DNA from 3 places in the Rhodococcus sp. 05-340-2 genome. Region 1 is predicted to be linked to each of the others. Evidence: predicted binding sites of a transcription regulator. Region 1 holds the regulator's gene; each other region holds the start of a gene.
The links. Region 1 encodes LexA, which represses DNA repair genes until DNA is damaged. Its sites were predicted from a motif close to CGAACANNTGTTCG; they were not measured.
Positions count from the first base shown of each region.

Region 1 (10,386 bases):
TGTGTTCGATGCCGCGGCAAACGCCGTCGCCACCCGATTGCGCGGCCGAGCAGAACTCGCGACCGGCGCTGCTTCGGAGGTTCTGTCCGCCAACGCCGCGATGGCAACCGATCGCGGGTGGCTCGGTGCCGCTCGCTCCTCGATCGCCAAGGGCAGTTCTGCCGTCACCGCAACCGCTGCGGCCACCGAAAAATTCGCTGCCATGTTCACCCAGCTCGGCGGTCTGATGGCCGAGCGAGTGACAGACCTACGCGACATCCGCGACCGCGTCATCGCCGAGATCCTGGGTGTACCGGAGCCCGGTGTTCCCGTGCCGGACGCACCGTCGATCCTGTTCGCGGACGACCTTGCGCCGGCCGACACCGCGGGCCTCGACCCCACCCTGATCGTCGGACTGGCGACCTCGCTCGGAGGTCCGACCAGCCACACCGCGATCATCGCCCGCAAGCTCGGCATCCCGTGCATCGTCGCCGTGGCAGGGCTCGACGACATCGCTGCCGGTACGAACGCATCGGTCGACGGAACCAGCGGCCGCATCGACCTCGAACCCGATGCCGACTCGGCCCGCGCTGCCGTCGTGTCTGCCCGCGACGAGCTCGACCGGGTATCGCAGTGGGTCGGTCCCGGTACCACCGCCGACGGCCATGCAGTCGACATTCTCGCCAACGTCCAGGACGGTGCCGGTGCTCGCGCAGCGCGGTCCAGCGCAGCGGACGGCGTCGGACTGTTTCGTACCGAACTGTGCTTCCTCGACCGCGACTCCGAACCCACCGTCGACGAGCAGGCCGAGATCTATGCCCAGGTACTCGACGCGTTCGCAGGCAAGAAGGTCGTCGTGCGGACTCTCGACGCCGGCTCGGACAAGCCGCTGAGGTTCGCCACCCATCCCGACGAGGCCAATCCGGCCCTCGGCATTCGCGGCATCCGTATCGCCGAGGCCGACCGCGGGATTCTGTACCGCCAACTCGACGGCATCACAGCAGCCGCGAAGGCGACCGATTCCTCCCCGTGGGTGATGGCTCCGATGATCGCAACCGCGCTGGAGGCGAAGGATTTCGCCGCCGACGTCCGTGAACGAGGACTGACGCCCGGCGTCATGATCGAGGTGCCCGCAGCCGCGCTCCTCGCCGAGCACATCCTCGAGCACGTGGACTTCCTGTCCATCGGCACCAACGACCTGGCGCAGTACACGATGGCCGCCGACCGCATGTCTGCACAGCTCGCCGGTCTCACCGATCCGTGGCAGCCGGCCGTGCTGGCACTGGTGGCCCACACCGCTGCCGCGGGTGCCAAGGCAGGCAAGCCGGTCGGAGTCTGCGGCGAGGCCGCTGCCGATCCACTGCTGGCCTGTGTGTTGGTCGGGCTCGGCATCACCTCTCTGTCTGCAGCGTCGGCCGCCGTCGCGCATGTGGGTTCCAAATTGGCCACGGTCACGCTTGCTCAGTGCAAGGAAGCGGCCGCCGCCGCGCTGAAAACGGACAGCACCGCCGCTGCCCGTGAGGCAGTGAGCGCGATCCTCGGCTGACGCAATAGTCTTTTTCCCATCATGAGAAATCTGGGTTGGACGCTGCACGGAAACGGAAAGACCGTCGAGGCCGGAGCGGTGGTGGCACCGGACGAGCGATTGACGTGGCCGCGCACCGTCGGCATCGGGATGCAGCACGTCGTCGCCATGTTCGGTGCCACGTTGCTCGTTCCGACGATCACCGGCTTCCCGGTGTCGACGACACTGCTGTTCTCGGGCATCGGAACGGTGCTGTTCCTGATCATCACCCGGGGGCGGGTGCCGAGCTACCTCGGATCGTCCTTCGCATTCCTGGCTCCGCTCGGTGCCACCCAGGCGAACGGCCCGGCCGCGCAGCTCGGTGCCGTTCTGTGCGTCGGTCTCGTGCTCGCGGCCATCGGCGTCATGGTCAAGATCGCCGGTCGGCGCGTACTCGACGCCGCCATGCCGCCCGTGGTGACCGGTGCCGTGGTCGTCTTGATCGGGTTGAATCTGGCCCCGGCCGCGACGACGTCGTTCGAGGCGCAGCCGCTCATCGCCGCAGTCACGCTGGTCGCCATCCTGTTGGCCACGGCGATCGGACCCGGACTGCTCGGGCGACTGGGAATTCTGGTCGGTGTCGTCGTCGGTTGGGTGTTCGCCGCTGTCACCGGCGGAATCGCGCAACCACGCCTCGACGCGCTGAGCGCGGCGAGCTGGATCGGCCTGCCCGAGTTCCGTGGACCGTCGTTCGAGCTGTCGGTGATCCTGGTGGCGCTACCGGTGGTGATCGTCCTGGTCGCCGAGAACGTCGGACACGTCAAGGCCGTCGCGGCGATGACCGGCAAGAACCTCGACGACGTGGCCGGTGACGCACTGATCGCCGACGGGTTGGCGACCACCCTGGCCGGAGCCGCCGGTGGCTCGGGCACCACCACGTACGCCGAGAACATCGGGGTCATGGCCGCCACCCGCGTCTATTCGACGGCCGCGTACTGGGTCGCGGCCATCACTGCGATAGTGCTCGCGTTCTCGCCCAAGTTCGGAGCCCTGATCTTCACCGTGCCCGACGGCGTCATCGGGGGAGCAACCCTGGTGCTGTACGGACTCATCGGGCTACTGGGCGTTCGTATCTGGACCGACGCGAAGGTCGACTTCACCGATCCGGTCAATCTCATGGTGGTCGCTGCGGCGCTCGTCGCCGGCATCGGTGACCTGACACTGGCTGTCGGATCGGTCGAGCTCGGCGGTATCGCGTGGGGTTCGGTCGGCATCCTCGTCGGCTACCCGATCGTCTCGGCGCTCGCGAGGAGTGCAGGCAAACGAGGTCGTTAGCGGGGTCGGTCACGGATCGCGCGCGTTTTGGTCATCGACCGCCTCGACACCGCGGACGTAGTGTTTGCCTGTGACGTCAGTCGTACCGGCGACCGAGATCCGTAGAGATTTCGCGTGGTCGCTGTCGGTATGCACCGAACAAGGAGACATTCGTGGAACGCACACTTTTCGAGCCCGAGCACGAGCTGTTCCGGGAGTCGTACCGGAAATTTCTCGATCAGCACGTGGCACCGAACCACGCGAAGTGGGAAGAGCAGAACATCGTCGATCGCGGTGTCTGGGTCGAGGCCGGTAAGCAGGGCTTCCTCGGAACGGCAGCGCCCGAGGAATTCGGCGGCGGCGGAGTCAAGGACTTTCGCTACAACGCCATCGTCACCGAGGAAACCACTCGCGGCGGCTACAGCGGCATCGGCTTCACCCTGCACAACGACGTCGTCGCGCCGTACTTGATCGAGCTGGCCAACGACGAGCAGAAGCAGCGTTGGCTCCCCGGATTCTGTTCGGGTGAGCTGATCACCGCGATCGCCATGACCGAGCCGGGTACCGGAAGCGACCTGCAGGGCATCAAGACCAAGGCCGTTCGCGACGGCGACGACTGGGTATTGAACGGCTCGAAGACGTTCATCACCAACGGAATCAACGCCGATCTGATCATCGTCGTAGCCTGCACCGACCCCGAGAAGGGTGCCCAGGGCTTCAGCCTGCTGGTCGTCGAGCGCGACATGCCCGGTTTCGAGCGTGGCCGCAATCTCGACAAGATCGGTATGAAGGCCCAGGACACAGCCGAACTCAGCTTCACCGACGTTCGCGTGCCCGCGGCCAACCTGCTCGGTGAAGAAGGCATGGGCTTCATCTACCTCATGCAGAATCTTCCTCAGGAACGGCTCTCGATCGCTGTTGTCGCCGCTGCGGCCATGGAATCTGCGCTGGACATGACGATCCAGTACTGCCGCGATCGCAAGGCCTTCGGAAAGTCGATCGGCAAGTTCCAGAACACCCGATTCGTGTTGGCGGAGTTGGCGACCGAGACCACCGCCACCCGCATCATGGTGGACAAGTTCATCGAACTGCTCAACGCGGGCACCCTGACCGTCCAGGAAGCCGCGATGGCGAAATGGTGGACCACCGAGAATCAGGTCAAACTGATCGACCGGTGCCTGCAGCTGCACGGCGGCTACGGCTACATGAAGGAATATCCGATCGCCAAGGCGTACATGGATTCTCGTGTGCAGACCATCTACGGCGGCACCACAGAAATCATGAAGGAGATCATCGGCCGCGGATTGAATCTGTGATCCGCTGATCCGAAGAACACGCGAAGGGCCGCAGCACACTGTGCTGCGGCCCTTCGCGTTTGTCTTCGGTGACGATCCCTACAGCTTGCGCATCACGGTGACGACCTTGCCGAGGATCGCGGCGTTGTTGCCCGGAATCGGCTCGAACAGCGGGTTGTGCGGCAGCAGCCACACCTCGCCCTTGGACCGCTTGAACGTCTTGACGGTGGCCTCGCCGTCGATCATCGCAGCTACGATGTCGCCGTTGTCGGCCACGGACTGCTGACGAACCACCACCCAGTCACCGTCGCAGATGGCCGCATCGATCATCGACTCGCCGACCACCTTCAGCAGAAACAGCGAACCCTGACCGACCAGCTCGCGGGGGAGTGGGAACACGTCCTCGACGGCTTCCTCGGCCAGGATGGGACCGCCTGCGGCGATCCGGCCCAGTACCGGAACGAACGTCGGGGTCGGCAACCGATCCTGTTCCTCGGACGCCGACGAACCGTCGACCGCGGCGGCAGCCTGATCGGCCTGCACCTCGTCGAGACCGCGGACGTCGACGGCTCGGGGACGGTTGGCGTCGCGCCTGAGGAAGCCCTTGCGTTCGAGGGTGCGCAGCTGGTGGGCAACGGAGGAGGTCGAGGTCAGACCGACCGCGTCTCCGATCTCCCGGATGCTCGGCGGGTAGCCGCGCTCGGTGACCGACGCGCGAATGACCTCGAGTACCTTCCGCTGCCGCTCGGTCAGACCCGCACTGATATCGGTGCCGACCTCCATGGCCTTGGAGGTCGGTTCCGCGGCCGGCTTTCCCGCCGCGGCCTTGGTGGCGGTGGCCTTGGCTCCGGTCGTCCTGGAACCCGTCGTCGTGGAACGCGTGGTCGACCTCGTCGAGGTCTCGTCCTTCATGCTGTCGGCCTCCTGCTGGTGTCCTGGGATCCGGTCTGCGTGGTAGGTCTGCGCGGACTGGAGTTGATGGTGTCGACTCGTGTGGCGTGTGGTTTCTGACACGAATCTAGCGTGTATCAGCTGTTGAATCAAACATCTGTTCGACTCGTGTCGCGTTTTCTGCAGACTTTGTCGGAGGCTCGTGATAGAACTTCGAACAAGCGTCCATCGAACGCCTGATCGAACAATCGATCCAACGAGCGAAGTCGAGGTTCCGATGACCATCATCACCGATCGCCCCACCGCCGCCGGTGTCCGTGCCCGGTCCACTGTCGTCGAGCGTCGTCGCCGGGCGCGTCCCGTTCTGCAGAGTCCCATCGGGATGCACGGCGTCACGGCACCCCGTACACAGAGCGCACCGTGCCTTCCGGTCCTCGATCCGTCGTGGTCCGATGTCACCGATCGCGAGGAGGCCGATCGTGAGTTCGACGCGACCTCCGCGCACTTCGCGGGCCAGCCGGTTCGGCTGCGATCGCTCGTGCTGACGGTGTTGGCGGTCCTGGTCGTCGCAGGTGGCCTGATCGGCATCGCGAACCTGCGGGCGGCTGCTCCCGATGCAGGTGCGCAGCCGGTCGGTGTGGTCGAAGTGCACGACGGAGCTCTCGTCGAGTACACGCCCGGCAGATGACCACCGGCCCCGTCGCGTTCGCGAGGACTGAGTATCCTCGACAGACTGCCCCGATGTGCGTGCTCGTCGTCGGAGCATCGGCTACGACGGAGGACCCCTCATGCATTGCCCGTTCTGCAGGCATCCCGACTCACGCGTGGTCGACTCGCGTGAGATGGACGAGGGCCAAGCAATCCGGCGTCGTCGCTCCTGCCCGGAGTGCGGCCGTCGATTCACCACCGTCGAGGCCGCAGTGCTCGCGGTCGTGAAGCGCAGCGGCGTGACCGAGCCGTTCAGTCGCGAGAAGGTCGTCAAGGGAGTCCGACGCGCCTGCCAGGGCAGAGATGTCGACAACGATGCGCTGAACCTGCTGGCGCAGCAGGTCGAGGACGCCATCCGTGCCGCGGGATCCGCGGAGATCCCCAGCAACGAAGTGGGGTTGGCCATTCTCGGTCCGCTCCGTGATCTCGACGAAGTGGCCTACCTGCGCTTTGCTTCGGTCTACCGCTCGTTCAGTTCGGCCGAGGACTTCGAGAAAGAGATCCACGAACTGCGCAAGCACCGCGAGTCCGCCGACATCGACTGACAGATCCGCCCGTCAGCGACTCTGGTCCGAGATCGCCTTCTCGATGCGCTTCTCCGAGACCGGATACGCCGTACGAATCCCTTGGGCGAACAATCCCACCCGCAACTCCTCGATCATCCAGAACAGTTCCTGTACCCCGGAACTGTTCTTTCTGCTTTCCGGAAGCGAATCCAACAGTCGTCCGTACGACGCGTACACCCGATCGAGTACATCCATCGCCGCCGCATCACGGCCCGCGCTGCTCGGCAGGGTTGCCAACCGCTTCGTCGCAGCCGCGAGGTAGCGCGGTACGTCTGCCAATCTGCGAGAGCCGAACTCGGTGACGAACCCGCGAAAGATCAAGCCGTCGAGCTGTTCCCGAACATCGTCGGCCGGCTCACCCGAGGAGGACTGGAGTTGCGCGGACAGTGCCAGGGCAGCGGTCAGCACAGGGCGAACCAGGGCCAGCACCGCGGCGGTGCGCTGCGGAACCTCCGCGTGGACGAGCGCCCTGAGCTTGTCGAAAGCCTCGGGATCTCGAACCGGTCCACCGTGCGCATCCATTGCCTCCTCGACCGCGAGAATCCGGCATTCCTCGAGGAGCGGATCGACTCCGCCGTACGGATTCTGGCCGAGGGCAAGACGTTCGGCGGTCGGCAGCCCGGCCAGCAGTGCCTTGGTTCCCTTCGGTGCCGTCGACAGCAGCAGAGCTCTGGTTCCCGACCTCATCGCTGCTCGCTGTTGGGCGGGGGTGCTCAGGACTCGAACCGCGACGCCCGGTCCTTCCGGCACCAACGCCGGGTACCCGGTGACCTTCTGTCCGCCCACATCACGGGTGACGGTCGACTCCAACCGCCCCAGAGTGCTCGAGGTCCATGCCAGGGACGGCGCACGCTCCGCGTCACCGACCGCGCTCGCGACCTGGCGACCGACCTCCCCGGACAATCCGGTGCGTAGAGCAGCGAGATCTTTGTTGCTGCCCAACACCTTTCCGGACGGATCGACGGCCGCGAACGTCATCTTCAGGTGCTCGGGCAGTGCCGCACCATCGAAGTCCTTCGCAGTGATGTGGCACTGCGCAGCCCGCGAGAGTTCACGTGCCAGGGCCGTCATCAGGGTTTCCGCGCGTGGCTTCATGGCGGCCAACGCCGCGGCGGCGAAGTCCGGTGCCGGAACGACATTGCGCCGCAAGGCTTTCGGCAGTGTCTTGATCAGTGCCGTGACCAGCTCCAGTCGCATCCCGGGAACCAGCCAGTCGAAGCCCACCGGCTGTACCTGAGCGAGGAGGGCAATCGGAATCCGTGCGGTGACACCGTCGGCCGCAGTGCCGGGCTCGAACTGATAGGTCAGTGGGAATTGGATCTCGCCCTGTCGCCATGCGTCGGGATATGCACCGGTGAGGACGGAGGCCGCGTCGGAGTTGACGACGGTGTCGGTGGTGAAGTCGAGCAGGTGCGGGTCCTGTCTGCGGGCCTTCTTCCACCACGTGTCGAAGTGCCGTGCCGAGACCGCTTCCGGGGCGATGCGGGCGTCGTAGAAGTCGAACAGAGCGTCGTCGTCGACGACGATGTCGCGCCGTCGAGCGCGATGCTCGAGTTCGCCGACGTCGTCGAGCAGTGCCCGGTTCTTGTGGAAGAAGGCATGCTGGGTCTTCCATTCGCCCTCCACCAGCGCGTGTCTGATGAACAACTCCCGCGACGCCTCGGGGTCGATGCGGTGGTAATTCACCGGGCGTTGCGTCACCAGGGGAATGCCGTACAGCGTCACTCGTTCGTAGGCCATCGCCGATTCACGCTTGATCGACCAATGCGGTTCCGAGTAGGTCCGCTTGACCAGGTGGGGTGCGAGTCGTTCGGCCCATTCCGGTTCGATGCGGGCGGCCATGCGGCCCCACAGGCGTCCGGTCTCGACCAGTTCGGCGGCCATGACCCAGCGCGGCGGCTTCTTGAACAGACCCGAGCCCGGGAAGATCGCGAAGTGCGCTCCGCGCGCGCCGAGGAACTCTCGCTTGTCACCCTCCCTGAGCCCGACGTGCGAGAGCAATCCGGACAGCAGCGACTGATGCAGGGCGGTCTCGGTGGAGTCGGCATCGGGCACCGTCCACCCGAGTCCACGGGTGATCTGACGCAGTTGGCCGTGCAGATCCTGCCACTCGCGAATTCGTAGATAGTGCAGGAACTCGGTGCGGCACATGCGTCGGAACTGGTTGGAGGACAACTCGTTTCGTTGCTCGCGCAGATAGGTCCACAACTTCAAGTACGCGAGGAAGTCCGAGTTCTCCACGGCGAAACGCGCATGCTTTTCATCCGCCGCCTGCTGATGCTCGGCGGGTCGCTCCCGAACATCCTGAATGGACAGCGCCGCCACGACCACCAGCGCGTCGCGAAGAGAGCCGTTGCCGTTGGCCTCGACCAGCATCCGAGCCATCCGAGGATCGACCGGCAGCGCCGAGAGCTCCCGGCCGATCGGGGTCAGTTCTGCAGTGCCCTCCTTGGTGGCCGGCTTCAGCGCCCCGAGTTCTTCGAGCAGCCCGATGCCGTCTCTGATGCTGCGCGGATCGGGCGGTTCGACGAACGGGAACGCGTCGATCTTGCCCAGCCCGAGGGCGGTCATCTGCAGGATGACCGACGCCAGGTTGGTACGCAGAATCTCCGGCTCGGTGAACTGCGGCCGCGACTCGAAATCCTCCTCGGAATACAACCGGATGCAGATGCCGTCGGCGACGCGGCCACAGCGGCCGGCCCGCTGCCGCGCCGATGCCTGTGAGATCGGCTCGATGGGGAGGCGTTGAACCTTGGTGCGCAACGAGTATCGCGAGATTCGGGCCGTACCCGGGTCCACCACGTAGCGGATGCCGGGGACCGTCAGCGATGTTTCCGCAACGTTCGTCGAGAGCACCACGCGTCGGCCCGAGTGTGGTGAGAACACTCGATGCTGTTCGGCCGCAGAGAGTCTCGCGTACAGCGGAACGATCTCGGTGTTGCGGAGGTTGCGGTCGCTCAGAGCATCGGCGGTGTCGCGAATCTCGCGTTCACCGGACAGGAACACCAGAATGTCCCCGTCGCCCTCGGCCATGAGTTCGTCGACCGCCTGACAGGTTGCGTCGACGGGGTCGAGATCGATCGTCGTGTCCCCGGCGTCGACGGTCAGTGGTCGATAGCGCATTTCGACCGGGAACGTGCGGCCCGAGACCTCGATGATCGGCGCGGGCACGCCGTCCCGCGCGAAATGTTGGGCGAACCGTTCGGGATCGATCGTCGCCGAGGTGATGACGATCTTCAGGTCAGGACGTCGGGGGAGAAGCTGCGCGAGGTAGCCCAGGATGAAATCGATGTTGAGGCTGCGCTCGTGGGCCTCGTCGATGATCAGGGTGTCGTACTGGCGCAGCAGTCTGTCTCGCTGGATCTCCGCCAGCAGGATGCCGTCGGTCATCAGCTTGACGAGCGTCGAATCCGACGACTGATCGGTGAATCTCACCTTGTAGCCGATGGATTCACCCAGGGGCTCGCCGACCTCCTCGGCGATGCGCTCGGCCACCGTGCGCGCTGCGAGCCGGCGCGGTTGGGTGTGACCGATCGACCCGCGAATTCCGCGACCGAGTGCGAGACAGATCTTCGGAATCTGAGTGGTCTTACCCGAGCCGGTCTCACCGGCGACGATGACGACCTGATGTTCGGCGATGGCGGCAGCGATGTCGTCCCTGCGGAGACTGACCGGAAGCGACTCGGGAAACTCGAGGGTCGGCACCGCGGCCCGGCGGTTGGCCACAACCGTCTCGGCGCGGGCGACATCGCGTTCGAGGGCGGCGAACGCGTCGTCGGTGCGGGCCTTGTCCAATCGACGCCGCAGCCGGTTCTCGTCGCGGATGGTGACGTCTGCCAGACGTGTGGCGAGAGATTTTCGCTGACCGGACGGATTCGAGGTAGACATACTCACATCAGGATATCCGTATCGACGCAACCGTCGTGAATGCCGGCCGCGACTGTGCCAGGATCGGCGAATGAGCATCTCGCACGATGTCACTGTCGAACCGCGTACGCCGGTACCGATCAGGACGCTGCGGGTGCTGTTCGCTGCGCTCACCGCCGCGGCGCTCGTCTCGATCGTCGTGGACGGACTTGCCACCCCGACGTTCTCGTTGGTCAACTACTTCAGCTACTTCACCGTGATC
Region 1 covers NZ_NOYU01000027.1:414,729-425,114, forward strand. Annotated here, with positions in the region: gene ptsP (phosphoenolpyruvate--protein phosphotransferase) at 1-1,525, shown strand, start outside; gene CH271_RS16980 (uracil-xanthine permease family protein) at 1,547-2,818, shown strand; gene CH271_RS16985 (acyl-CoA dehydrogenase family protein) at 2,971-4,113, shown strand; gene lexA (transcriptional repressor LexA) at 4,192-4,875, opposite strand; gene CH271_RS16995 (hypothetical protein) at 5,261-5,671, shown strand; gene nrdR (transcriptional regulator NrdR) at 5,772-6,236, shown strand; gene hrpA (ATP-dependent RNA helicase HrpA) at 6,249-10,145, opposite strand; gene CH271_RS17010 (Pr6Pr family membrane protein) at 10,216-10,386, shown strand, end outside.

Region 2 (10,386 bases), on a different contig from region 1:
GCAAGGGTCATTTCATATTCGGCGAGCGATTCCCCGGCTGCCGCCGGACATCACCAGAGTCCGGCCTCGAAACTCGAATTCGTCATATTCGATCAGTTCCGCTCTGCAACAGCAGAATCGACCGACGCGAAATTCGGACGGCGCCTGTTCAGGAATGCGTCGACGCCCTCGCGTCCTTCGGCACCGCCCGCCGCCCATCCGATCGACGCGGCCTCGGCGTCCAGGTGGTTCGAGAAGGACGCATTCACGCCCTCGTCGACGAGCATCGTCGTTGCACGAATCGCGGCACGGGGGCCACTACTGATCCCACCGGCCAATTCCCGGACCAGATCCCGCGCCCTGCCGTCGTCGACGATGCGGCTGACTGCGCCGAGGCGATGAGCCTCGTCGGCGTCCATGGATCTCTGGGTCAGAAACAGATCGAGGGCAACCGCCCGGCCTACTGCGCGGGGCAGCGCCCAGGACAGGCCACCGTCCGGGGTGAGTCCGACCGCACCGTATGCGGTTCGAAATTTGGTCGATGTCTCCGCGACGCAGATGTCGCCGAACATCGCGAGGCTCATCCCGGCTCCCGCGGCCCAGCCCTGCACACCGACGACGATCGGCACATGCAGAGCGCGGATCGCGCGGATCGATCGATGCAGCCGATCCGCCAGTTCGGACACGTACTCACCTGGATCCGCGGCTGCCGAAAAGGCGGAGAGGTCGCCGCCCAAACAGAAGTTCTTGCCCTCGGCCGTCAGCGCGATACATGTGGTGTTCGGATCGATCGAACCGACAGCGTCCCAGAGCTCGTCCGTGAAATCGAAGTCGATGGTGTTCCCGCCACCTGCGTTCACGAGCTCGATCTCGGTCACCGTTCCCAGCGGACCTCGATCGGGATTGATACGGACGCGATTGGTCATCGTCGAGTTCTACTTTCTACGGTTCGGCCCCGTGCCGAAGATCAGCGGTGGCAGGGCGCGGGACGGACCGAGCGGCCGACGAAGGCCCTGTGTAGTCGAGGAAACCACTGCACACTCCACCGGCCCAGTCCCCTTTCGGGCCGTCTTACTAGCCCCAAAGAGTCATATCCCCCACCACAGGTCGGCGAACGCAGTCGCGACTCGGAATTATGACGACGCCTCGTTCGTTGAACCCCACGTATCGACCGATAAAGAGCTAGGAGAGCAACGATGTCTGCAGCCACCGAAACCGCCATCCTCGCCGGAGGATGCTTCTGGGGAGCCGAAGAGCTCGTCCGCAAGCTCCCGGGAGTGATTTCGACCCGCGTCGGCTACACCGGCGGCGAGGTCCCCAACGCGACGTACCGCAACCACGGTAATCACGCCGAGGGCCTCGAGGTCGTCTACGACCCCACCCAGACGACGTACCGCGATCTGCTGGAGTTCTTCTTCCAGATCCACGACCCCACCACCAAGAACCGTCAGGGCAACGACATCGGTGCCAGCTACCGCTCGGCGATCTTCTACCTCGACGACGAGCAGAAGCGCGTCGCCGAGGACACCATCGCCGACGTCGACGCGTCGGGTCTGTGGCCGGGCAAGGTCGTCACCGAGGTGACCCCGGCAGGAGATTTCTGGGAGGCAGAGCCCGAGCACCAGGACTACCTGCAGAAGTACCCCGAGGGATACACCTGCCACTGGGTGCGTCCGGAGTGGAAGCTGCCGCGTCGGGCAACCGCCTAGGAGCGGCGGCGCCGCACGTGAGTGGAACTTCGACCCCTGCTACGAAGTTCCGCTCACAAGGACGAATTACGCAGATCCGCCATATCCAGAACGAATCTGTACCGAACGTCGTTACGCGTCAACCGATTCAACGCCTCGTTCACCTGGGCGGACGGCATCGTCTCCACCTCGGCGACGATGCCGTTCTCGCCGCAGAAGTCGAGTAGATCCTGGGTGTACTTTCGTCCGCCGCTGCCCGCGGACGCCAGGCTCTTTCGTCCGATCAGCAGATCCAGCACATCGACCGTCGTCGAGCCGAGATAGCCGACCGTGCACAGCGTTCCGTCGAGCTCGAGGCAGCGTAGGTACGGCGAGAGATCGTGATCGACCGGAACGCAGTCGATGATCAAGTCCAGCGTTCCTGTCCGTGATTGTATGTCTTCCGCATCGGTCGACACGACGACGTGGTGGGCTCCCAGCCTCGTCGCATCGCGGACCTTGGTTGCGCTGCTGGTGAATACGGTGACCTCGGCACCGAGAGCGCGTCCCAGCTTGACCGCCAGGTGGCCGAGTCCGCCGATTCCCGCGACGCCGAGCCTGACGCCAGGGCCGACGTTCCATCGCCGCAAGGGCTCCCACACCGTGATTCCTGCGCACATCAGCGGCGCGACGCCGGCCGGATCCAGGTTCTCGGGTCGGTGGTAGACGAACTTGTCGCGCACCACGTACTCGTCGGCGTATGCACCGCGAGTAATGGATCCATCGTGCCGATCGTGACCGCCGTAGGTGAGCGTCGGGAATTCGCGACAGAAGTTCTCCTGCCCGGCTGCGCACATGTCGCACGTGCCGCACGAATCGACGATGTTTCCCACCGCAACCGCGTCGCCGACGGCGAAGTCGGTGACCCGGTTGCCGATTTGGGTCACTTCGCCGACGAACTCGTGTCCGGGTACCACCGGGAAGTCGCCCGGACTTCGCGTCGAATGCAGATCGGTGTGGCACACCCCGCAATAGGTCACCCGCACCGCCACGTCGTCGCCGCGCAGTTCTCTTCGCTCGAAGTTCCATCGCTCGAGTGGCGTCGTCTCGTCGACGGCTCGATAACCGGTCGTTGCTCGCATGTGCACTCTTTCTCGAAAAGTAACCAACTGGTTGGAAAGGTTAGCCGCTGCTCGGACGGTTTTCAACCAACCAGTTGGAAATGTAGGGTCGGCCCATGGGAGATTCGACCGCCACGCGCGCCCGACTATTGGCGGCGGCCACCGAGGAATTCGCGACACACGGGATTGCCGGCGCACGTGTGGACCGCATCGCGGCGGAAGCGAAGTCGAACAAATCCCTGATCTACAGCTACTTCGGCAACAAGGACGCCCTGTTCGACATCGCGTTCGACACACGAGTCGACACCGATATCGAGAACATCGTCTTCACCCCGGACGACCTACCGGGCTACGCGGTCAGGCTCTACGACATGTATCTCGACGACCCGACGCTGGTACGACTGCTGACGTGGGCACGTCTCGAGCGCACCCCGGCCGGGCCGCTGTTCGACCGCAGACCAGGACACGACGACGAGAAGTACGCGATGATCGCCGACGCCCAACGGACCGGACTGCTGGTGGACGACGTGGACGCCGCCGACATCTGGTCGATGCTCATCGCGCTGGCCGGGACGTGGGCTCAGGCGGCGATCATCCATACAGCCGACCGCAGCGAACCCGCTGCCGCGCACGATCGACGCCGGGCCGCCCTCGCCGCCACCGTCGGACGGGCGTTCTGCCACTCCCCGCATCCAGCAGAGGCAGAACTACCGCGCACAGCGGAGCCGAACTTGCGACACTGATCCGGTGACCTCCGACAGAACTCCTCGGTCGATGGCCGACGTCCTTCGTTCGCCGCGTTTCTGGCTCGCGCCCATTCTGGTGGTATCGGCACTGATGTCGTTTCTCGCCGCGCTGTACCTGGGCGGCGTGCTCGATCCCAGGGGCAATCTCCACGACCTCCCCATCGCGATCGTCAACCAGGACGAGGGCGACACCCTCGCAGGCGAGCAGCGCAACATCGGCAACGACATCGTCGAGGGTCTGCTGCAGAACGTCGATTCGGAGAAGGTCGATTTCCGGGAAGTCGGTCCGGCGCAGGCACAATCGCTGCTGTCGACGGCCGAGGCCTACGGCTCCATCGTCATCCCGAGCGATTTCACCAAGAGGATGGGAATCCTCGCTCAGGCGAGCGTGATTCCCGGGGACGTCGAGAAGCCGATCATCACGGTCTACACCAACCCACGTGCCGGCAGTTTCGGGATGTCGCTCGTGACCGGAGTGGCGACACCGGCATTCGAGTCGGTCAATCAGACTGTGGGACAGCAGATCACCGAGCAAGTGCGCCAGCAGCTCGGCGAAACCCAGCTCGCCGGCGCGAGCGCTCTCACCCTTGCGCAACCGATCGACGTGATCGTCGCTCAATACGATCCGCTACCCGACGGCACCGGCGGAGGCCTGTCTGCGTTCTACTACGCACTCTTGCTCGTCCTGGCCGGCTTCACCGGTGCGACCATCGTCAGCGCACTCGTCGACGGCCTGCTCGGATTCACACCGACAGAGATCGGCCCCAAGTACATCCATCGCGGACCGACCCTGATCAACCGCTTTCAGACGCTGCTCGTGAAGTGGCTCGTGATGATCGTCCTCGCCATGCTGGTGTCTGCCCTCTATCTGCTGATCAGCCATCTGCTCGGTATGCCGATCACTCACGCCTGGACCCTGTGGCTGTACGGCGCGTTCGCGATCACCGCGGTGGGCATCACGGCACTGGCGGTGATGTCCGCGTTCGGCACGGCAGGATTGCTGATCAATCTGATCGTGTTCATCATCCTGGCGTTGCCGTCGTCGGGCGGCACCATCCCCCTCGAAGCAAGCCCGCGGATCTTCACCTGGCTCGCGCAGTTCGAACCGATGCACCAGATCTTCCTCGGCACCCGCTCGATCCTGTACTTCAATGCCTCACTCGACGCGGGGCTGCTGCACTCGGTGGGCATGACGTCTCTCGGACTGCTCATCGGGCTCGTGTTCGGCGTGGTGTTCACCCGCATCTACGACGGCAAAGGCCTCGACCGAAGCCTCGATTCATCGGGTGCTCACAGCTGACGCCAGTACACTCGATCCAATGCTTGCTGTGAATCCAGCCGGGAGCGTGGCACCCCGACGTGCCTTCCACGCTTACCTCGACGTCGCCATCGTCGTCCTCGTACTCGTGGGCACCAACCTCATCGCGCACTTCACCACGGTGTGGGCCAGTATCGCGACGGTCCCGATCGCCGCTGTTCTGCTGGTCGTCCTCGCGAACCGTCGCGGTCTGGGCTGGGCCGAACTGGGACTGTCGCCGAAGCAGTGGAAGACCGGATCGCTGTACGCGCTCGGAGCCGTCGGAGTCGTCCTGACCGTCGTCGCGATCGGCGCGTTGCTGCCACTCACTCGGCCCTTCTTCATGGCCGACAGGTACGCAACCGTCTCCGCCGCCATCGTCGCATCGATGATCGTCATCCCCCTCCAGACCGTCATCCCGGAAGAACTCGCGTTCCGCGGGGTGCTGCACGGCACGCTGGGCCGCATCTACGGAGCTCGGGGTGTGTTCGCTGCAGGGTCTCTGCTGTTCGGTCTGTGGCACATCGCATCCTCGCTGGGACTGACGGCGGGCAACGTGGGGCTGAGCGGATTCCTCGGCGGCGGACTGTTCGGGCAGATCGTCGGTATCGCGCTGGCCGTCGTGGCGACCGCGGCGGCGGGTGTGGTGTTCACGTGGCTGCGCAGCCGTAGCGGAAGTTTGATCGCGCCCATCGCCCTGCACTGGTCGTTGAACGGACTCGGCGCACTCGCCGCAGCTCTCGTCTGGCATGCGTCGGTGAGCTGAACGGCATGAAGGACGAGCTGCACCAGTACCTGCGCATCGCACGCGAGAACATGCTGTGGAAGCTCGACGGCCTCACCGAGTACCAGAAACGACGGCCGATGACGCCGACCGGGACCAATCTACTGGGCTTGGTGAAGCACCTGGCGATCGTCGAATACGGCTATTTCGGCGTCACGTTCGGTCGCGAGTTTCCAGCTCGTTTCGCGGAATTGGAAGCAGAGGGCATGGCCCGGCCGAATTCCGACATGTGGGCAACCGCCGAAGAATCGTCGGAATCCATTGTCGCCCTCTACCGGAATGCCTGGGAACACGCCGACGAAACCATCGCGGCCAACGACCTCGACTCCATCGGACGCGTCCTGCACTGGCCGGCCGAAAAGCAGGAAGTCACGTTGCACCGAGTTCTGGTTCAGATGATTGCCGAGACCAACCGCCATGCCGGGCATGCGGACATCGTGCGCGAGCTCATCGACGATTCCGTTGGACTGCGCCTCGGCAACGAAAACATGGCCGACGGCGACGCAGCATGGTGGGCCGCATATCGAGCCGAGCTGGAAACAGTTGCCAGAGAAGCTGATTGACCGCATCGCCTGTCGTCAGGTTCCACAAACGCCTATCACGCGCCACCGACAGGTACTGGATCGCGAATAGTTCTGCAGGGCAATAGTTTTCGATTGCACTACGGTTGCCAGTCGAACGCGCGTTCGATACACTTGCTCCCATGACCACGGAGATCTGGCAACTGAGCGAGAGTGAACTCCTCGCCGACGCCGCCGCTGTCTCCCATCAGATCCAACTACTGGAAGCGCGGCGTATCGCCCTCGTCGCCGAAATCGACACCCGCGTGAGCCGGGAGAAGCTCGGCTTCCCCGGACCCGCCGGATGGCTGACCTCCACCACCCTTCTCTCACCGTCCAAAGCCACCAAAATCGTCGCCCTCGCCCGCGGCATGGCTGCATTTCCCGACATCGCCGACGCCGTGAACACCGGCGTCATGTCCGTCGATCACGCCGCCCTGATCCTCACCTTCGCCGAAACACCACCGGAGAACCTGCCGGAAGAGGGTCGCGATGCCGCACGTAAAGCTCTGATCAAGGCTGCGACCGGGCCCGACGCGCGCACCGGCCGGATTCGTGCAGCGATCACCAGACTCGAAGACAGCTTCGGCACCAAGAAACCACCCGCCGAGAACACCGACCGCAACGAACTCTTCGCCTCCACAACCCTGAACGGGCGGCTGGTACTCAAAGGAGACTTCGATGCGATCACCGGAGAAAAGCTGCTCACTGCGCTCTCACCGTTGACCGAACCCCGCCCCGCAGCCGACGGCACCCAAGACGACCGCAGCCCCGCCCGGCGCAGAGCCGACGCCTTCGGACACATCCTCGACCAGTACCTCGCCTCCAGCGATCGGCCCATCGAAGGTGGTGAACGCCCGCACGTGAACCTGCACATCAGCCTGCGCGATCTCACCGACCTCCGCGACAGCGCCGACGCCGACGACATCACCGACGACGAAACCTCACGCGCAGCAGCCGAATCCGACGACGCGACCCAACCCGCCACCGCGGATCGTGGCGCGTATCGCGACCTGTTCGGCGACGGCACCACGGTCGGGTGGCTCCCCTGGATGGGACCGCTGTCCCGCAACACTTCCCGCCAGTTGGCCTGCGACTGTGTCCTCACCGCCATCGTCATGGACGAGAACGGCAACCCGTTGAACCTCGTCCGCACTGCCCGTACCGTCACCGCCAAACAACGCACAGCCCTCACCGCCCGCGATCACGGCTGCGCCTTCCCCGGCTGCGGCAAACCCGCCGCCTGGACCGAAGGCCACCACATCTGGCACTGGGGCGACGGCGGCCCCACCGACATGAACAACCTCGTCCTACTCTGCGGATTCCACCACCGCCTCATCCACCACTCCGACTGGGAAGTGTTCATCGGCACCGACAACCACCCCTGGTTCGTACCACCCGCAACCGTGGATCCCTACCGACAACCCAGGCAATCGCACGCCCGCGCAGGCCCCCGCATCGCCTGAACCCCACAACGACTGCAGCCCCGCACCGAAACAACGGTGCGGGGCTGGAAGAGGTCGGTTCAGGAACCAGAGGGAGCGACAGATGGTGCGGGAGGAGTAGCTCCATCGGCCGGGGCCGGGGGTGCAGGCGCAGTCGCACCGTCTCCCTCAGCACCCGGAGTCGGTGGTGCGGGAGGAGTAGCACCATCGGCCGGAGCGGGCGGCGTCGCACCGTCCGTCGGCGGAGCGGGCGGCGTCGCACCGTCCGTCGGCGGAGCAGGCGGCGTCGCGCCGTCCTCCGGTGCGCACAGGGCACCAGGCCCACCCTTGCCCGGACCCGGTCCACCTTCTGCCGGTCCACCCTTGCCCGGACCACCCGCGGGCGGAGCAGGCGGAGTTGCGCCGTCACCCGGCGCAGGCGGAGTCGCACCGTCGGCCGGAGCCGGAGCCGTCGATCCGTCACCGGAATCCGGGGCTGCCGGGACCGCTGGGACATCCGAACCGCCACCACCGTCGGTCCGCTGTCCGAGCGCGGACGACGACGCCACCGTGGACACTTCCGGCGACGCATCGGGCCCGGTGGCCGCGAATACTGCCGATGCAACCAACGCACCGACTGCGAGTCCCGCTGCCGCCGTCGCCACCATCGGCACCCGTCCCTTCCAGCGCTTCGGCTTGTTCTCCCGAGCCGTGTCGGCACCGACACTCGGGGCGGGCTCGGGGTTCGATGCGGCGGGGATCGGCTGGGTCTGATCGTTCACGTTCACTCCTCGTTCGGACTGTCTCGTTCGTTTCGGTCTGTCACCGACCCTGCCGCCGTTAGCTGAAGTCACCCTGAAGCCGGGCGCATCTTCAGGATCACTTCAGCTGGTGAGTGACAATCGAGGAATGACATACAGTTCCGCTCCCCGGGTGATGGTGGTGGAGGACTCGCTGCCCATCCGAGAAGCGCTGGTGGCCGCGTTCGAGGACGCGGGATTCACCGCCGCGTCCTTGCCCGACGGCGACGACTTCGAGACCACGATGGCCGGCTTCCGCCCCGATGTCGTGATTCTCGACATCATGCTGCCGGGCGCCAGGGACGGGTTCGCGTTGATCGACATCGTCCGCCAGAGCAGCGATGCAGGAATCATCATGGTCACCGCGAAGGACCGGCTGGAGGACCGCCTACGCGGTCTGAGGGACGGCGCAGACGACTACGTGGTCAAACCTTTTCAGCTGGACGAGGTGGTCGCGCGAGCGAGATCGGTGCTGCGAAGACGCGGCAGATCGTCGGACGCAATCCAAGTGGGCGATCTACTCGTGGACGAATCCGCAGGGGTCGTCACCCGCGCCGGCCACGTCCTCGACCTGACGGCGACCGAGCTCCGATTGGCAACCTTCCTCGTCGCGCAGCGCGGTCGCACGGTCTCGAAAACGTCCATCCTCGAATCGGTCTGGGGCTACGGCGCGTACGACGGCAATCTGGTGGAAGTGCACATCAGTGCCTTGCGTCGCAAGATGGAAGCGCACGGTCCGCGGTTGATCCACACTGTCCGTGGCCTCGGTTACGCTCTGCGGGCCCCGCAGTGAACCGCACGCCCACGCCCTCGTTGCGCACCCGTGTGGTCGCCACCGTCGTCGTCTTGTTCGCGGTGCTGCTCCTTGTGGTCGGTGCATCGGTGGATGTCGTTCTGGGCCAGCAGCTTCGACGCGATCTCGATGCTCGCTTGAGCGATCGTGCCGACCGAGCGGTCGAACTGGTCGACAGCGGGGTCAGTGCGCAGGACTTGGTGCAGGCTCTGCAGGGCGACGCCATCCGAGTTCGGATCACCACCGCCGACGGAACGGTCTACGGTGTGCCCGGTGGCGAACCTCCCGCGCAGGGCGATCGGCCCGCGGCACCCAACCCTCCGTCCGGCCCGTCGAATGCGCCCACTCCCCCGGGACCACCCAATCCACCTGCCCCACGGTCGGATTCGCTGGAGATCACGAAACCCCTGCCCGACGGTTCGACGCTGTCACTGCTCGGCGACACCACCGCGATCGCCGATGTTCGCCAACAATTGCGCATTCTCATGGTGGTCGCCGGTGCCGTCACTCTGCTGCTGGCCGCTGCCGCGCTGATCTACGCGGTGAGGCGCGCATTGTCTCCGCTGGACTCGATGACGACGGTCGCACGCCGAATCACCAACGGCGACAGGGGTCGACGGTTGCTTCCATCCAAACCGAACACCGACCTGGGACGCACAGCATCGGCCGTCGACGAGATGCTCGACGCCCTCGAGGACGCCGAGCGCAAGGAGGCTGCCGCAGCGCAGGCGGCGCGTCGAGCAGAGGAGGACATGCGCCGGTTCCTGGCCGACGCGGCACACGAACTGCGGACGCCGGTAGCCGGGATCTCGGCGCTGGCTCAGTCGTTGCAGCGCGACGCCGAACACCGCCCCGATCGGGTCGGTAGGTGGAGCGAGCTGTTGGTCGGCGAATCCGCCAGGGCGTCGCGACTGGTGGGCGACATGCTCGATTCCGTTCGGGCAGAGAACACTTCGGAGCTGGAGCTGACCGACGCAGACCTCACCGACGTGGTTCGACGCACCGTCGAGCGCTCGGCACTGCTGTCCCCGCAGGTCCGGTTCGAGGTGGACGGATCGCAACCGGTGCCGGTCAGGGTGGACGTGGGTCGCGTCGAGCAGATTCTCTCGAACGTCCTCGACAACGCCGCTCGCTTCACGCCGCCCGGCGGTAGCGTCCGGGTGACGACGGGCACCGATTCGCAGGCGTTCGTCACCGTCGACGACGACGGCCCCG
Region 2 covers NZ_NOYU01000017.1:64,232-74,617, forward strand. Annotated here, with positions in the region: gene CH271_RS09905 (hypothetical protein) at 1-11, opposite strand, end outside; gene CH271_RS09910 (enoyl-CoA hydratase/isomerase family protein) at 93-905, opposite strand; gene msrA (peptide-methionine (S)-S-oxide reductase MsrA) at 1,176-1,688, shown strand; gene CH271_RS09920 (NAD(P)-dependent alcohol dehydrogenase) at 1,742-2,788, opposite strand; gene CH271_RS09925 (TetR family transcriptional regulator) at 2,884-3,510, shown strand; gene CH271_RS09930 (YhgE/Pip domain-containing protein) at 3,542-4,813, shown strand; gene CH271_RS09935 (CPBP family intramembrane glutamic endopeptidase) at 4,833-5,576, shown strand; gene CH271_RS09940 (DinB family protein) at 5,582-6,157, shown strand; gene CH271_RS09945 (HNH endonuclease signature motif containing protein) at 6,298-7,620, shown strand; gene CH271_RS09950 (hypothetical protein) at 7,680-8,360, opposite strand; gene CH271_RS09955 (response regulator transcription factor) at 8,488-9,171, shown strand; gene CH271_RS09960 (sensor histidine kinase) at 9,168-10,386, shown strand, end outside.
Region 2: a site for LexA is predicted at 6,270-6,283, ahead of CH271_RS09945 (HNH endonuclease signature motif containing protein). Genes of this name have one in related genera too.

Region 3 (10,386 bases), on a different contig from region 1:
ACCGAGAAGGCGGAGCGCATCGTCACGCTCGGCCAGGGCTCGGCCGAAACGGCGATCGCGCTGGGCACCGTTCCCGTCGGCGTCGAGGAGTATTCGTGGGGTGCCGACGACACCGGGTATCTGCCGTGGGTTCACGACGCGGTGACCGAGCTGGGTGCCGAACTTCCCCAACAGTTCACCGGTGGAACCGAATTGAACATCGAAGCCGTGGCTGCCCTCGAACCCGATCTGATTCTGGCCCCGTGGTCCGGCGTCACGCAGGATCAGTTCGACAAGATGAGCGCATTCGCACCGGTGGTCGCGTACGAGGAGCAGCCGTGGACGATCGCCTGGGAAGACCAGATCACCGTCATCGGCAAGGCCATGGGGGAGGAGCAGAAGGCGGCGGACGAGATCGAGAAGATCAAAGGCCGCTTCGCCGACGCCACCACCGAGCATCCCGAATACGCGGGGGTGAGTTTCTCGTACATCTACAACACAGGGCCGGGGACACTCGGAGTGTTTCTTGCCGACGAGCAACGCGTTGCGATGGTGCGAGCACTCGGGTTGCAGGTCGATCCGGTGGTGAACACGCTCGACGAGACCGAGGGCACCGACTCGGCGGTCATCGGGTTGGAGAACGCTAATCTGTTGAACGACTCGGATCTGATCTTCACCTTCTACTCGGATCCGCAGAACCGCACCGACACCGAGAATCAGCCTGCCTACAAGCAGATCCCGGCCGTGTCCCGCGGTTCGGTCGTGGCACCGACGGATCAGTCGTTCGTCACCGGCTCGTCCATCATCAATCCGTTGACGGTGCCGTGGGCACTCGAGCGATACGTGCCGATGATCGACGAGGCTGTCGCGAAGCTCGACGCTCGCACGTCATAGCTTGATCGAGCGAAGCGGAGAAACCACGCGACTCGTGGTCGAGGTGATGTGGCACTACCGCGATGACTGATCCCTGATTCGGCCCTATCGATTTGTAAGACAATCGCTTCCAGCCCCGCACCGTGTTCTCGGTGCGGGGCTGGAGTCTTTCCTGGGGTTCAGGCGATGTGGGGGCCTGCGCGGGCGTGGGATGGTCTCGGTTGTCGGTAGGGATCCACGGTTGCGGGCGGGATGAACCACGGGTGGTTGTCGGTGCCGATGAACACTTCCCAGTCGGAGTGGTGGATGAGGCGGTGGTGGAATCCGCAGAGTAGGACGAGGTTGTTCATGTCGGTGGGGCCGCCGTCGCCCCAGTGCCAGATGTGGTGGCCTTCGGTCCAGGCTGCAGGTTTTCCGCAGCCGGGGAAGGCGCAGCCGTGATCGCGGGCGGTGAGAGCTTTACGTTGTTTGGCGGTGACGGTACGGGCAGTGCGGACGAGGTTCAACGGGTTGCCGTTCTCGTCCATGACGATGGCGGTGAGGACACAGTCGCAGGCCAACTGACGGGAGGTGTTGCGGGAGAGGGGTCCCATCCACGGGAGCCACCCGACCGTGGTGCCGTCGCCGAACAAGTCGCGATACGCGCCGCGATCGGCGGTAGGCCCGGCAGCGGGTTCGGTTGCAGTGCGGGTGTTCTCGTCATCAGTGATGTCGTCGGCGTCGCCGCAGTTCTGGAGGTCGGTGAGATCGCGCAGGCTGATGTGCAGGTTCAGATGCGGGCGTTCACCGCCTTCGATGGGGCGATCACTCGAGGCGAGGTATTGGTCGAGGATGTGTCCGAAGGCGTCGGCTCTGCGCTTGGCGGGGCTGCGGTCGTCTTGGGTGCCGTCGGCCGCGGGGTGGGGTTCGGTCAACGGTGAGAGCGCGGTGAGCAGTTTCTCTCCGGTGATCGCATCGAAGTCGCCTTTGAGTACCAGCCGCCCGTTCAGGGTTGTGGAGGCGAACAGTTCGTTGCGGTCGGTGTCCTCGGCGGGTGGTTTCTTGGTGCCGAAGCTGTCTTCGAGTCTGGTGATCGCTGCACGAATCCGGCCGGTGCGCGCGTCGGGCCCGGTGGCGGCCTTGATCAGAGCTTTACGTGCGGCCTCGCGACCCTCTTCCGGCAGGTTCTCCGGGGGTGTTTCGGCGAAGGTGAGGATCAACGCGGCGTGATCGACGGACATCACGCCGGTGTTCACGGCGTCGGCGATGTCGGGAAACGCAGCCATACCGCGGGCGAGCGCAACGATCTTGGTGGCCTTGGACGGTGAGAGCAGTGTGGTGGAGGTCAGCCAGCCGGCGGGTCCGGGAAAACCGAGCTTCTCCCGGCTCACGCGGGTGTCGATCTCGGCGACGAGAGCAATACGCCGAGCCTCCAACAACTGGATCTGGTGGGAGACCGCAGCGGCGTCGGCGAGGAGTTCGCTCTCGCTCAGTTGCCAGATCTCCGTGGTCATGAGAGCAAGTGTATCGAACAAACATTCGACTGGCAACCATAGTGCAATCGAAAACTATTGCTGTGCGTAATGATTCGCGAATCGGAACCTGTCGGTACGTCGTGGTAGAGGACCGGCGGCACCCAAAGATTGCGCGTCTCGGCCACTTTGCTGTGACGAATGCACCCGAACATCGGTGCATTTCCTGATGCGTCAGTACACCTCGCGTTGCCGTTCCTGTTCCAACACCTGCTCGAGGTCGCTCAATCGGTTCATCGACGAAACCTGACGCGCAGTCCGGTGATTGAGCGCCAACATCTCGCGATGCCGGTGGACGAAGGCCCAGTAGCCGGCGGTGAACGGGCAGGCGTCGTCGCCCAGTCGCTTCTTCGGGTTGAACTCGCACGGCTTGCAGTAGTCGGTCATGCGGTTCAGGTACGCCCCGCCCGAGGCGTAGGGCTTGGTGGCGATCACTCCGCCGTCCGCGTGCTGACTCATGCCGATGACGTTCACCGGCATCACCCAGGCGAACCCGTCGACGAAAGCCGTCGCGAACCAGTCGGTCAACGCTCGCGGATCCCAGGAATGTTGCAGCGCAAAGTTTCCCAGGATCATCAGTCGGGGAATGTGGTGCACCCAGCCGCGGTCGCGCACGCCGTCCACCGTCGACGACAGGCACTTCGCCACCACAGCGTCGCCGTCCAACTCCGTCAGCCAATTCGGCAGTGGCTCATGCGCTTCGAGCTTGTTGCGCTCGAGGTACTCCGGCCCCAGATGCCAGTACAGGTGCCACACGTATTCGCGCCAGCCGAGGATCTGCCGAACGAAACCCTCTACGCTCGCCAGCGGGGTGCCGTCTCGGTGTGCGTCCTCGGCAGCGTGCGCCACGTCCAACGGTTGCAGCAGACCGAGGTTCAGCGGTACCGACAGCAACGAGTGCGACATCGTCCAGTCGTCGGCCATCACTGCGTCCTCGTACTTGCCGAAGTCGTCCAGGCGATAGTTCACGAAGTGCGCCAATGCTTCCGACGCCTCAGAAGCAGTCACCGCGAACACGCGAGGTCCGTCGACCCCGACGGTGTCGAGGCCCCAGTCATCGAGGTCGGCGCGCACCTGCTCGTCGATCGCGTCTTCGGTCGGCCACCAGGGTTCCTCGACGCCCAGGGTCAGGCGTCCCTTCGGTGGCGGCGACTGGTTCTCGGCGTCGAGGTTCCATTTGCCCGAGACCGGTTCGGATCCCTCCATCAGCACCCCGAACTTCTTACGCTGTTCGCGGTAGAACGTCTCCATCCGAAAGGTGCCGCGCTCGGCTGCCCACTCCGCGAAATCGGCGCGGGGAAGTGCGAACATCGGCGTCGGCAGAATCTCCGAAACCAGGCCCTCCTCGTGCAACGCGGCGACGAACTTCTCCGCCGCGTGTGAGGTGGGCTCGAACACCACCACGGGCTTTCCGTACTCGGCCAACCCTTCCCGATATGTCTCGGTCTGCAGGTAGGTGACGCGATCACCCAGCTCCTCGGCCAGGTGACGCATGCCCGACAACACGAGATGCAGCTTCTGCCGGTGGTATCTCCGACGCCGGAACACGCGCCGGGACTCGATCATCAGCACGTCTCGCTCGGCGTGCTCGTCCACCGAGTGGAAGTGCGGGCCGAGCTGATCACCGAACAACCACAGAGCGTCCATTCTCGGAGTGTTCTCCCGCAGCGACGAAGGCAAACCAGTATCCGGCTCATGGCCGGCCGGTGAACACTGTGGCCGACCCAGGCGCGCCTTACTTGACCATCGACCGTCCATCGCATGGACTGACCCGATGCACGCTGAGTCTGCGCTTTCCAGAAGGACGTTTCTTCGCTCGTCGTCGGTGGCGGTCGCAGTGGCCGGAGTGGCCACGACCCTGCCGGCGACTGCCCACGCGCAGGGCAGCGATCGAGGCTTTCTGCACGGGGTGGCGTCGGGAGATCCGTTGCCCGACGCGATCGTCCTGTGGACCCGCATCACCCCCACGCCCGACGCCACCCCGGGCTCCGGCGTCGGCCCGCAGGTATCGGTGACGTGGCGCATGTCCCGTAGTGCGGACATGGGCGACGTGGTTGCCTCCGGAACCGTCGCAACCGGTCCCGACACCGATCACACCGTCAAGGTCGACGTCGACGGCCTGGCAGCAGACACCACGTACTTCTACGACTTCCGGACGAGCGACGCGGCATCGGCCGTCGGCACCACGCACACCGCCCCGGCCAACGATGCCGATATCGACGCGATGCGATTCGGGGTCGTCTCGTGCTCCAACTGGGAGTCGGGCTACTTCGGGGCCTACCGGCATCTGGCCGCCAGGACGGACTTGGACGCCATCGTCCACCTCGGTGACTACATCTACGAATACGAGACGGGCGGGTTCCCGGGCCGCGACGGGGTGATCCGCCAGCATTCGCCCACGCACGAGATCGTCACGCTCGCCGACTACCGTCAGCGCCACGGTCAGTACAAGTCCGACCCGGATCTGCAGGCCGCCCACGTCGACGTGCCGTGGATCTGCACGTGGGACGACCACGAGTCCGCCAACGACGCCTACGACGGCGGCGCGGAGAACCACACTCCGGCCACCGAGGGTGATTGGTACACGCGCAAGGCCAATTCCGAGCAGGCGTACTACGAGTGGATGCCGGTGCGCGCCGCAGGCACCGCGACCAACCGTCATCTGTACCGCAGGCTCCGGTTCGGCAACTTGCTCGAACTCTCGATGCTGGATCTGCGTACCTACCGCTCGCAGCAGGTGTTGCCGTTCAACGGGCCCGAGGTCGATTCGCCCAACCGAACCATCACCGGTGCCGAGCAGATGCAGTGGCTCACCGACGGCATCGTCTCGTCGCCGACGCAGTGGAAGATCGTCGGCAACCCGGTGATGATCACGCCCACTCTCATCCCACCGCTCGATCGAGACGCAGCCAGGGCCGTCACCTCGCTTCTCGGAATCCCGGAGGGCGGCCTGCCGTACAACGCGGATCCGTGGGACGGGTACACCGCCGACCGCCGCAAGCTGCTCGGTGCCATCGTGGACGCAGGCGTCGACAACACCGTCTTCATCACCGGCGATATCCACTCGGCCTGGGCCTGCGAGGTGCCGCTCGACGCGGCGCACTACGCAACGACGGAGCCTGCTGCCACCGAACTGGTCGTCAGCTCGGTGAGCTCGGCCAACATCGACGACCTGACGCGTACTCCGCCGCACACGCTGGGCCGGGTAGCCGAGGAGGCGTTCAAGGCGCTCAATCACCACGTGAAGTTCGTGGACCTCGACAGTCACGGCTTCGGCGTCTTCGAGGTCACCAAGACGGCGGCTCGGATGGACCACTGGTTCCTCACCGCCAAGGAGGATCCGCAGACCGCGGTCTACTGGGGAGCGGGCTTCACCGTCGACTCCGGCACCCAGCGCGTCCGGGCGGCGGCACCACCTGCCGGGTAACGCGCCATACTGGTCGGCGTGGCTGTACCGAAAATCGTCCTGTTCTACGTCTTCACTCCGCTGCCCGATCCCGAAGCGATCAGGCTGTGGCAGCAGACGCTGGCCGCGTCGAACAATCTGACCGGACGCATCCTCATCTCCGAACACGGCATCAACGCGACCGTGGGCGGCGACGTCGACGACGTCAAACGCTACGTGCGCGGCACCCGTAGCTACCCGGCGTTCAAGTCGGCCGACATCAAGTGGTCCGAGGGGCTCGGAAACGATTTTCCGCGCCTGAGCGTGCGAGTCCGGGACGAGATCGTCACCTTCGGTGCCCCCGGGGAACTGAAGGTCGACGCCGACGGGGTTGTCGGCGGCGGCACTCACCTGAGCCCGGAGCAGGTGCACGAGCTCGTCGATTCCCGCGGGGACGACGTCGTCTTCTTCGACGGCCGCAACGCTTTCGAAGCCGAGATCGGAAAGTTCAAGAACGCGGTGGTGCCCGACGTCGAGACGACGAGGGACTTCGTCTCCCAGCTCGATTCCGGTGCCTACGACCATCTGAAGAAGTCCCCGGTGGTCACGTATTGCACCGGGGGAGTCCGCTGCGAGGTGCTGTCTTCGCTGATGGTGGCCCGTGGTTTCGAGGAGGTATATCAGCTCGACGGCGGAATCGTTCGGTACGCAGAAACTTTCGGCGACGACGCGCTCTGGGAGGGGTCGTTGTTCGTCTTCGACAAGCGGATGGCGCAGAACTTCTCCGACCACACCGCCGTCATCGGTCGCTGCAGTGCCTGCGGCAATCCGACGTCCCGGTACCAGGACTTCGACGGCGACGCCGGCCGTGGTCTGCGGTTGATCTGTCTCGACTGCGCGTAGACAATGCTGCCCTTCCGGGACGGTCTCGCTCCGCTGAGACTGCTGTTGCCGCATGGTGATTCGGCCACGACCATTGTGGAGTATCTCGAACGTGAGATGCCCGACGACGACTGGCGACGGGCCATGCGCGACGCCGAAGTGGTCGACGAGAAGAGCAGGCCGATCTCCGTCGACACGCGGTATCGCGCCGGCAGTCAGGTGTACTTCTATCGCGTTCCAGCGCAGGAGGTTCCGGTTCCGTTCGAGATCGGCATCCTGCACGAGGACGACGACCTGTTGGTAGTCGACAAGCCGCACTTCCTCGCCACCATCCCGCGTGGCCGACACGTCACCGAAACGGCGACCGTGCGACTACGCAGGCAGTTCGACTGCCCCGACCTGACGCCCGCGCACCGACTCGATCGCGCCACCGCCGGGGTGTTGCTCTTCACCAAGACCAAGCATGCCCGACGGCCGTATCAGGAGCTCTTCTCCTCGCGCAACGTCACCAAAGAGTACGAGGCCGTTGCGGGATTCGATGCAGCACTGGATTTTCCGCGCGTGGTGCGAAGCCGAATCCTCAAAGAGCATGGGGTCATGACGGCATACGAGGAGCCGGGGGAGCCGAACAGTGAGACCCTGATCGAACTGGTCGATACGTTCGGTGCCGCCGCCCGATATCGACTCTTCCCCAAGTCGGGCAAGACGCATCAGCTGCGAATCCATCTGTCGTCGTTGGGAATTCCGATCGCGAACGACCCGTACTATCCGGTGTTCTCTTCCGTCCCGGCCGATGACTTCACCCGGCCGTTGCAACTCCTCGCCCGGGCTCTGAACTTCACGGATCCGCTCACCGGCGAGCCCAGGCGCTTCGTCAGTGCCCGAACCCTCGAGCTCTGACGGCCGGCCATCGTTCGTTCGGACGATTGTGACAATTGGGACGCGAGGTTAGCGTGTCGAGCGAACCATGTCCGATGGAAGAGAAGAGGAGAACAGCGTGAAGCGTCGTATTGCTGTTGTGTTGGGAGCCGCAGTCATCGCCATAGCGTCGCCGGCAGTCGCGGTGGCCGATACCGGAAGCGCGAGCACCGGTAGCGCGAGTGGTGCGTTGGGTGGTTTCGAGATGCTGTCGCGGCTCTGGGAGGCCTGCGCGGTGACCATCTTCACCGGTCAATGCACCGGTGTCGTCGCAACGGACGTGACCTACTGGTAACGCGCGCCCTGAGCCGAACCCTCCGCCGAACCCCTTTAACCGACAAACGCGCGCGCATTCGCCAGACGCTCGCGGAACAGGTAACCATTCCGCGAGCATCCGGCAAACGCGCGCGCGTGTGCGTGGAGCCAGAGCCCTACTTCGCCAAAGACCGCGCCATTCCGCGTTCGATTGCGGCGACCAGTTGCGGGCGCAGTTCGGCGGCGGGGACGATGTGGTGCACCGATCCGACGTTCTGTGCTCGCTGGATGTTGTGGATGGCCTCGAATTCGGCTGCCACTTCACCCAGTTTGGCGTTGCGTGCGTTCGCTCGCACGGCGGCCAGCTCGACACGCAGGGCCGAGCGGGTGGCGTCGTCCTCGGCGGTGTTCAGCGCCGTCTCGAGTTCCTTGACGGTCGGGTCCGCTGCGGTGCGGGCGTTGACGTCGCGGGTGAACACCACTGCTGCGGCCGGGGCTCCACCGAGCACGGAGGCGAAGGAGCCCTCCACTGCGAGGACCTCCATGTTGTCGTTGAGCGCTCCGGAGAACACCACGAAAGCGCCTCCGTGGTAGCGCGAGACGACACAGAACACGACCGGTCCGTCGAAGTTGACGATGGCGCGGCCGATCTCGGCACCGTATTCGAGCTGGATGTTGCGCAGCGATTCCGGTGATCCGTCGAAGCCGGAGAGGTTGGCCAGCACCACGATCGGCCGGCTTCCGCTGGCGGCGTTGATGGCGCGGGCCGTCTTCTTCGACGAGTTCGGGAACAGGGTGCCCGAGGTCCACTGATCGGGGCCGTCGGACGGGAACCAGCCCTTACGGGGGATGGCTCGCGATTCGATACCGATGACGGACACCGGGATTCCGGCGAGGTGGGCGTCGAACACCACGGATGTGTCGGCGTCGGCCATGTCGGCCCAACGCTCGAGTACCGAGTGGTCCTGGTCCACCACGGCGCGCATCACGGTGCGAATGTCGAACGGCTTCTTGCGGTCCGGGTTGGTGACCGCGGAGAAGATGTCGCCGACGGTGGTGAAGTCGCTCGATGGGTGCACGTGCGGGTAGGTACGCACGTCGCGCTCGGTCGGGTCTGCGGTGGCAGCGCGGCGTGGGAAGCGTTCTCCGGGTGCGGCATACGCGTGGTCGTAGTGCGCGAACAGGATGTCGCACGCGGCCCGCAGGTTCGGTGCCCAGTATTGCGCCTGGCCGTTCGGGCCCATGACGCGGTCGTAGCCGCCGATGCCGAAGTTGTCCTCCGCCGAGACACCACCGGAGTAGTCCAGGGACTGCTTTCCGGTGAGCACCATCGCACTGTCGGGGGTCATCACCAGGATGCCCTTGGTGTGGGTGAGCATGGTGGCTTCGGCGTTCCAGTACGGCTGCGCGCCGACGTTGATGCCCGCGACGACGATGTTGATCTCACCGCCTGCCTGGGTGAAGGTGATGATGCGACGCAGGCCGCGCGAGACCCAGTCCATGTTCTCGGTGCCCGATTCCATGGAAATCGTTGCACCGGAGGACAATGCGAACCATTCGACGGGTGCGCCGAGCTGCTCGGCGAGGTCGATGGCCGCGACGATTCGCGAGCACTCGGCCTCGGCGACGGTGCCGAGTGCCTTGGTCGGGTCGCCGAACAGCGCGACGCGAGTGATGCCCTCGGGGTACTTGGCCGTCGGTGTGGTGGCCACGCCGACGATGACGCCTGCGGAGTTGCGGCCGTAGGGACGGTCGACCGGTGCAAGCACACCGTCGGCGTCGAAGTCGTACTCGGTGAACGTGCCGCCGTTGCTGCTCAGCAACGGAATCAACTCGTACGGGTACACGGTGCCGCGTGCCTGGGACCGCTGCACCTTCTGGGTGTACTCGTCGAGCGGACGCATCGGCTCGGTCGGCGGCGGCGTCACCTTGGCGACGATGCCTGCACCGGATCGGTAGGACAGACGCAGTGCCACCTCGCGCGGGGTCGCGCCGGGCTTCTCGGCCAGGCGCGCGATGAGGGTGATCTCCTCGAGTCCTGCACCGATCGTCAGCGGCGCGATGTGCCGGGCGATGGTGGCGATGCGGTCGGCGGGCACGTTCAGTACCGGCCAGACATAGAGCACGACGCGGTTGGCGTCGAGTCGCTTCTTGCCACGTCCGGCCTGAGCGCGGCGGATACCGTCGAGGCAGGCAGCGACGGTGCGTTCGATCTCGGGTACCGCGACGATGTTTCCGGCGTCGTCCAACTGTGTTGTGACGCCACGGATCTCGGCGAGTGCGACGAGTCGCTCGTCGGAGGGGTTGGCCTTGGACGTCAGGTGGAACAGGTACGTCCCTGCGCTGGCGGGCAGGCGAACTCCGTCGAAGTTCTTCAGTCGCCACAGGTCGAGTCGCTGACCGGTCAGTGGGTGCATGTCCCGGATGATCGTGTCCTCGGCGAGGGGTTCGGATCCCTCGACCGTGGTGCGGCGGTAGGTCATCTTTCGGGTGGCGGAACCGAAGGCGGTCACGGTGACTCGACGCCAGCGGCCGGTGCTCGGGTGCGCGGCCAGTGCAGCCTGGAGTTGTTCCGAGAGGGAG
Region 3 covers NZ_NOYU01000020.1:9,108-19,493, forward strand. Annotated here, with positions in the region: gene CH271_RS10615 (iron-siderophore ABC transporter substrate-binding protein) at 1-873, shown strand, start outside; gene CH271_RS10620 (HNH endonuclease signature motif containing protein) at 1,032-2,345, opposite strand; gene CH271_RS10625 (cryptochrome/photolyase family protein) at 2,538-4,010, opposite strand; gene CH271_RS10630 (alkaline phosphatase D family protein) at 4,138-5,790, shown strand; gene trhO (oxygen-dependent tRNA uridine(34) hydroxylase TrhO) at 5,809-6,651, shown strand; gene CH271_RS10640 (pseudouridine synthase) at 6,655-7,530, shown strand; gene CH271_RS10645 (hypothetical protein) at 7,628-7,843, shown strand; gene CH271_RS10650 (ATP-binding protein) at 7,980-10,386, opposite strand, start outside.
Region 3: a site for LexA is predicted at 2,360-2,373, ahead of CH271_RS10620 (HNH endonuclease signature motif containing protein). Genes of this name have one in related genera too.